2 regions of the Lysinibacillus sp. NPDC047702 genome follow, and region 2 is predicted to be linked to the other one. Evidence: riboswitches for the same ligand, from Rfam matches in the RefSeq annotation. Region 2 holds a riboswitch; the other holds the start of a gene.

Region 1 (3,902 bases), on a different contig from region 2:
ACGCTTGTTGAGCACTTCGATAAGAACCTCAAGCTGGATAAGACCCATAATATGTACTTGAATCTCTTGAAATTTTTCATGCCATATTACACGTAATGACGGCTCTTCCGCTTCAAGGATACGAAAGATTTTTAGGACTTCCTTGATATGCTGGTCACCCTCGTATTGTACTTTGGCCTGCAGGGTTGGCACTAACTCATAGGGCTGTGGGTTACTGGAGCTTCCAAGGATTGCACCAATATTTGCTAAACTAAGCCCTTTCACAGCGAAAATTTCTCCAGCTGTAACTTCTTGTACGGTATCAAAACGATGTCCGTTATATAACCGTATCTCCGTCACTTTTTCGGTTACATCGCCAAATGAAAATTCATCTCGAATATGCAGGGTTCCCTGTAATGCTTTGATAAAAGTTAAGCGTTGATGGCCATCATGTCGAATTTTAAAGACTTCACCTTGAAATGATGCAGCAGCATCGAAATGTGTTTCAGTAAGCAGTGGAAGCTGTGCTAGGAGTTCCTGTATCCCCATATCTTTTAATGCAGAGCCAGTAAAGCATAAAAAGGCCTTTTCCTGTTTAATCATCACTTGGAGGTGGGCAAGACAGCGAGCACTATCTAATGTTTCATTAAGAAAAGCATCCAAAAGATTGTCATCACGTTCAGCTAGCCATTCCATTATGTTAGAAGGAATATAATCCGAATGGAACATTTCATTTACTAGTAGTACATCCTCAGAGCAATCTTTTTGAAGCTGTGCCATAACATGATTCACCACTGCACCTTCACGATCAATTTTATTGATAAAAAAGAAGGTTGGAATGTGATACTGACGTAATAGGTGCCAAACTGTTTCAGTATGCCCCTGTAGCCCCTCAACTGCACTAATCACAATGATGGCATAATCCATAACACGAATCGCACGCTCCATCTCAGGGGAGAAATCGACGTGTCCAGGTGTATCGATTAATGTATATGTGTCGTTGCCAATTGTCATACGACCTTGCTCCGCAAAAATAGTGATGCCGCGTTGTCGCTCTAGCTCATGATTATCTAGGAATGTATTCTGATGATCTACCCGCCCGCGAGCCTGAATACTTTTGGTATGAAATAATAATTGCTCTGAGAATGTTGTTTTTCCTGCATCCACATGAGCAAGGATCCCAATAGTTTTGTACATAAATTAATCCTCGTTTCTATAAATCCGTCTATTTTATTGTAACAGAATTTTAATAAATTCAAGGTAAATAGTTTTAGAATATGTCATAATAGTGTTCCAAATCTAATGATTGCGAAAATAATTTAATGTAAAATAGTTCTCGTTTATGTATGAATATTTCTGTAATAATAAATATATTTAGTAAATGGATTATTTTGTGAGATTGCGAACGGAAATTACTTTTGCTAGTCTATCAATAATATTTATAACAATACATAATACCTTTATATTGGTGCAAATGGCCTTTGTCATTTGCTTAAAAGGGAAATCGGTGAGAATCCGATGCTGTCCCGCAACTGTAAATGGGGAGTCTATACAATATGCCACTGTAATCACACTATGGGAAGGCGTACAGATGATGAACCTAAGCCAGGATACCTGCCAATAATATTCTTTACTTCAACCACGAGGATGGGGATAGTGAATCAGGTCAAAAGCCGTCTTTTCACTATGCGTACCTCTTGGAAACAAGGGGATTTTTTTATGCCCTTTTTCAATTTGTTATACAGTTCATCACGAATCATGGTAGCAAAGAAGTCTACTGATTTCTTACTATATATAACATCAAAGGAGATAAAGACATGAAGAAATGGAACAGCATGTGGCTTGTCTTTGCACTGGCATTGATGGCTATTTTAGGTGCATGCAGCGCGAAGGAAGATAATGAATCAGCAGCACAAGGGGAAAAGGTTGAACCATCACAAGCGGCAACGACAGAAGTAACGATTGACAATAATGGGACAACGCAAGTTTATAAAGAAGCTCCCAAAAAAGCGATTAGCTTAAACCAACATGTAACAGAAATTATGCTAGCTTTAGGCTTAGAAGATTCAATGGTTGGCACAGCCTATTTAGATGATAAAATTTATGAGCCTTTACAAGCTGCTTACGACAAGGTACCTGTATTAGCTGACCAATATCCTACAAAGGAGCAGGTAATTGATGCAGAGGCAGATTTTTTATATGGGGGATGGAAAAGTGCCTTTGGTGAAAAAGGTGTCGGCACTCCAGAAGAGCTTGAGGCATTAGGGATTCACACATATCTACATACAGCATCCAATATGACAAAGCCAACTTTAGAGGATATTTTCATAGATATTCGTAATATCGCAAAAATATTCCGTGTCGAAGATCGTGGAGAAGCTTTAATCGATCAAATGACGAAGGATGTAGAGGCTATTCGGGCGAAATTACCCCAGGATGGCAAAGAGCTGCCTGTTTTAGTTTTTGACAGCGGTGATAAGGATGTCTTTACAGCAGCGCAAAACTTTATGAATGAGTTGGTAACGATTGCTGGAGGCAAAAACGTTTTTGGTGATGTCGAATCTGGGTGGACAACCGTTTCAAAGGAAGAGGCAGTTGCGCGTAATCCAGAGGTGATTGTTGTTATTGATTATGGAGAGACATCTGCTGAAGAAAAAATTAATTTCTTAAAGAATGACCCAGCATTAAAAGAAACAGAAGCCGTGAAAAATGAACATTTTGTTATTTTACCACTATCTGCAGCATCTGAAGGAGTTCGTGCCGCAGAAGCCATTCAAATTTTGGCAAAAGGCTTTTATCCAGATAACTTTTAAAATTTGAGCTAGCATTTTGCTAGCTCCTTTTTCATAAGGAGACATTATACATGAATGCATTTAATATGAACATACCAGAGAAAACCTTTGAAAAGCTAAATCAGCAGGGAGATTTTACTCGACTTGCAGTAAGCCCTGGAATTATTAATAAGCATTATACGCCAACACAATTTCAAATAATTGCAGAGGTCGTTGGGGAGACTGGTGCTATTAAATATTCTGCATCCTACAGTATTTTATTATCAATTCCAACTGTTGATGTGGCGGAGTCCATTAACGAATTACGAAAAGCTGGCCTGTACGTGGCAAAGCAGGGTCCCATCGTTGCCATGAAGGCATGTGATTTCTGTGATGGTGATAAAATGGAGGCCGCCCCTATAACAGAGCAATTATATTCTTCATTAGAAGGGATGACAGTTCCTGCAAGATTACGTTTAAATGTCAATGGCTGTGCATCAGCTTGCTATAATGCTGTCTATGATGATATCGGTCTAGTTTATCAAAAGGATAGCTTTGATGTTTATTTGGGGGCGGTACCGATGGGGGCAAATGCTCAAGCAGGAACATTGTTTGCTAAACGAATCCCAGTTAATCGTATTGAAAGCTATCTCCATGCGATTATTCTACTCTACAAGGAACATGCTCGACCAAATGAACCTTTTTATAAATTTTATCGTAGAACAAAAACGACTGACTATTGGGACAAGCACTTGAATTCTGAAAACTAGTTATCGTTATATATTCCGGTCCTTTGATACTAACCACCTTATCGTAAAATACTTCTTCACATATAAAAGATTAATGAGCTTAAAAATATTTCTCTTTTAAGCAGGGAAAATCCTTAGTGTATCGAAATAAAGTACTATGTAAGAATTTCAACAAGAAGGAGCGAATAATAGTGAGGCATGGGATTCAACCAGAAGATTTATATCGATTAAAATCAGTATCAGATCCACAAGTATCACCAGACGGAACAGAAGTTGTTTATGTAGAAACTTATATTGATGAAAAGAAGAAAGATTATGTATCTAATTTATTTTATATAAATTTCAATGAAAAAAATCCTCAACAATGGACATTCGGTGATGATAAAACGAATTCACCTGTATG
Region 2 (3,902 bases):
CATTTTATTTTGTAATGGGTAAATACGATGCTATGACTTCATATAATGCAGCAAAAAATTATTTTGATGTAATGGAAGCGGATAAAAAAGAATTTATTTCTTTCGAGCAATCAGCTCATTATCCACAATTTGAAGAGAAGGAAAAATTTTATAGATGGATGTGCGAAACATTTAAATAGGTAAGCTTTGATATCTGTCGGAAATCTTGATTGGGAATATTCCTCTTAAGGGATATAATATGTTACAAATGGGAAAATGATTATTTAAAAATAGTTTCTTTTATAGTTCGAAAAATGGTAAAGTGAAAGAAGTCTATGATAGTTTAATAGACTGTGAAAGAGAGTATAATCTTATAACAGCAATTAGATTATATAAATTATTATCCTCAGTTATAAGGATTTGTCTCTATTTATTCGGTATAGAATAATTTGTTAGGATTTATTAAAAATCAAAATTAAAACAGTCTATTATTCTTCTTCGGAATAAGGGCTGTTTTTATGTAAAGATTATTAGTAGTAGCTTATGCCTCTATATTTTTGATGTTATATTCCAAAAAGGTATTTACATAATTATTTCTTGCATAAGAAAGGCAAGAAACGGACTTTAATCTTTAACATTAGTTGATTAAGGAAATACATAGTGTTACATATTTCTTTATCAGTTGTCTATTATTGTTGAAATAATAGATGGACTATTGTTCTATAGCGTTAAGCTGCCTAGCTATCAACTTGCTTAACATCATTTGGCGGAAAATATCGAATAATCTTACTATTAAGAAGTCTCTAATCTAGATTTACTTTTATTTTGAAGGATGGTACACTTAGTTCTATTGGAAAAACAATATATTGTGTTTGTTTTATTCGGGTACTACTATATGTAGTTTAATAGGGAAGTTCGGTACAATACCGACGCTGTCCCCGCAACTGTAAAGCTGACGATGATTTAAGCCACTGTGCTTTCGCATGGGAAGGAAATCAGAGAGTGAAGCAAAGCCAGGAGACCTGCCTATATAAAACACAACAATCATTTCTTCGGGGATTAAGAAATGGGGACGTAGCTATTTTTATGTATTTTTAACGTTTCCATTTTAGGCTATCTCTCTTGAAGGGAAAGCCTTTTTATATTATGAAAAGAGGGATTTATTTGAAACTTTATACGAAAACAATTTGCCCGAAATGTCTTTGGGTAAAATCTGAATTACAACGAGTAGGAATTGAAGCAGAAATTGTGAATATAGATCATGATGAAAAAGCAAAGCAAACTATTATGGATGCAGGGTTTTTAAGTGTGCCAGTTCTTGAATATAATGAGACATTTATAGGGGATGTTAAGGAAATTGTTTCTCAAATCGAGCTGATTACACTATGATCGTCTATGCTAGTCGTACAGGAAATGTCCGAAATGTTGTCTCTAAATTAAGGGGGAAATCAATGGAACTTTCTGAGGAATTACTGTTGGGTGAGCCATACCTTTTAATAACATACACTGACGGATTAGGTGATATCCCTACTAAAGTGGCTCGTTTTTTAGAACAAAACGGGAATTACTGCAAGGGTGTAGTTGTAAGTGGCAACAGTAACTTCGGCCATACGATTTTTGGCGCTGCTGGTGAGAAAATTGCAGCAAAGTATCATGTGCCTCTAGTACGTAAATTAGATTTACGAGGAAATCAAAATGATTATGAAGCAATACAAACGTTTTATGAAATGAGGGTAATCGCATGAAAACATATTTAAAGCTTAATAATGATGTACTGAATCGTTATAGTACAACAGGTCAATTAGAGTTAGAAAAGGATCGAGAAGCAACACGCCGCTACTTTTTAGAATATGTAAACGTGCGTCTACGTTACTTTATTGATATTGAGGAAAAAATCCGTTATTTAGTCGATGAGGGTTATTATGAAAAAGCATTTATCGATATGTATGAAATGGAATTTATTAAAAAGCTGTACAAAAAGGCATATGATTATCATTTCCGTTTCCCATCCTTTATGAGTGCGAGTAAATTTTATGATAGTTATGCTATGAAGAGCCGTGACGGGGAAGAAATTTTAGAAAAATATGAGGACCGTATTGTTATTATTGCTTTGTATTTAGCACAAGGTGACATGATCTTAGCAGAACGTTCTGTTGAAGCGATGATGGAAGCGTATCAGCCTGCAACACCAACAGCTTTAAATAGTGGAAAAAAAGCACGTGGAGAACTAGTAAGCTGCTTTAAATTATCAATGGATGACTCAATGAATAGTATTGCTGAAAATATTGGTTATTGCTTGGAGCTATCACGCCTTGGCGGTGGGGTTGGAGTAAATTTAACAGATTTACGTCCTTTGGGTGATCCAATTAAAGAGATTCTAAATCGTGCAAGTGGTGTAATCCCAGTAGCGAAATTGCTAGAAAACTCTTTCAGCTATTCCAATCAACTAGGACAACGAAATGGCTCGGGCGTTGTCTATTTAAATATTTTTCATGCTGACATAGAAAATTTTATTTCATCCAAAAAACCAAATGCTGATGATAAAATTCGCCTAGCAACTTTATCAACAGGAATTATTTTACCAAGTATTTTCTTTGAACTGATGAAACGTGATAAAGATATTGTATTGTTTAGTCCATATGATATTTTTAAAGAATATGGTAAACGTATGTCTGAGATTTCAATTACAGAAATGTATTATGAGTTACTGGATAATCCGAATATTCGTAAAATTAAGCGCTTGAATGCACGTAAACTTTATACAGAGGTAAAAAAAGCACAATTTGAATCAGGCTATCCATTTGAAATTTTTGATGATAATGTCAATAACGTGCATCCGCTTAAAAATATTGGTCGTGTGAAAATGTCAAATTTATGTACAGAAATCTTGCAAGTTCAAGAAACAAGTATTATTACTGACCAAGATGTGCCGAATGAATATGGGCTAGATGTATCTTGTAACTTAGGGTCAATTGATATCCATGCAGCAAGCAAAGTAAATGATTTCGAAACATTAGTTGATACAGCTATGCATTTACTAACAAATGTGTCGCAAATGACGCACATCAAGAATGTACCATCTGTTGCAAAAGCAAATAAATTAATGCATTCAGTAGGGCTTGGTTGTATGAATCTCCATGGTCATCTTGTTACTGAGGGAATCATGTATGGCTCAAAGGAATCTATTGATTTTATGGATCGCTTTATGGAGGCGATGAATTATTATTCACTCAAATCTTCAATGGAGATGGCGAAAGAAAGAGGCGAAACCTTCCACCGATTTGAGGAAAGTGATTACGCTTCAGGCAACTATTTTAATCAATATGTAAATAAAACAGAGGAAGAGCTGTCACCTGTTGTGCTAAAAGCGCTTGGAAATATTCCGATCATTACGGCAAAAATGTGGGAAAATTTAAAGCAGGATGTAATGCAAAATGGATTATTTCATTCATATCGTTTGGCGATTGCACCTACTGGAAGTATTTCTTACATCCGTAGCTGTACCGCTTCTATTGCTCCTTGTACAGAGCGTGTAGAGGTACGTGATTATGCGGATAGCCGAACAATTTATCCAATGCCACATTTAACAAATGAAAACAGTCATTTATATGTAGAAGCATACGATATTGATCCATATGACTTAATCGATTTATATGCAGCCTCTCAAAAACATGTTGACCAAGGCATTTCTATGACGCTTTATGTAACTGACAATTGGACTACAGAACAATTGGCCAAAGTATATATTTATGCATGGATAAAGGGAATTAAGTCCGTTTACTATGTTCGTCAACGTTTACAAAGCTTAGAGGAGTGTGTAGCATGTCAAATATAATATATGAGGCAGTCAATTGGAATAAGGCAACAAGTGAGCTTGCACAAATATTTTGGGATCAGCAATGGAAGCAAATCTGGTTCCCTGA

The links. Region 2 has a riboswitch for cobalamin ahead of ACQKIM_RS16445 (glutaredoxin family protein). Riboswitches for the same ligand answer to the same signal wherever they lie in the genome.
Region 1: linked by a shared signal. The riboswitch ahead of ACQKIM_RS17425 (ABC transporter substrate-binding protein) and the one ahead of ACQKIM_RS16445 (glutaredoxin family protein) in region 2 are both predicted to bind cobalamin.

What each region holds. Positions count from the first base shown of each region.
Region 1 covers NZ_JBNNMG010000039.1:28,938-32,839, forward strand. Annotated here, with positions in the region: gene ACQKIM_RS17420 (GTP-binding protein) at 1-1,176, opposite strand, end outside; cobalamin riboswitch at 1,429-1,615, shown strand; gene ACQKIM_RS17425 (ABC transporter substrate-binding protein) at 1,797-2,792, shown strand; gene ACQKIM_RS17430 (precorrin-3B methylase) at 2,843-3,520, shown strand; gene ACQKIM_RS17435 (S9 family peptidase) at 3,685-3,902, shown strand, end outside.
Region 2 covers NZ_JBNNMG010000035.1:15,405-19,306, forward strand. Annotated here, with positions in the region: gene ACQKIM_RS16440 (alpha/beta hydrolase) at 1-179, shown strand, start outside; cobalamin riboswitch at 846-1,023, shown strand; gene ACQKIM_RS16445 (glutaredoxin family protein) at 1,144-1,368, shown strand; gene nrdI (class Ib ribonucleoside-diphosphate reductase assembly flavoprotein NrdI) at 1,365-1,724, shown strand; gene nrdE (class 1b ribonucleoside-diphosphate reductase subunit alpha) at 1,721-3,814, shown strand; gene nrdF (class 1b ribonucleoside-diphosphate reductase subunit beta) at 3,802-3,902, shown strand, end outside.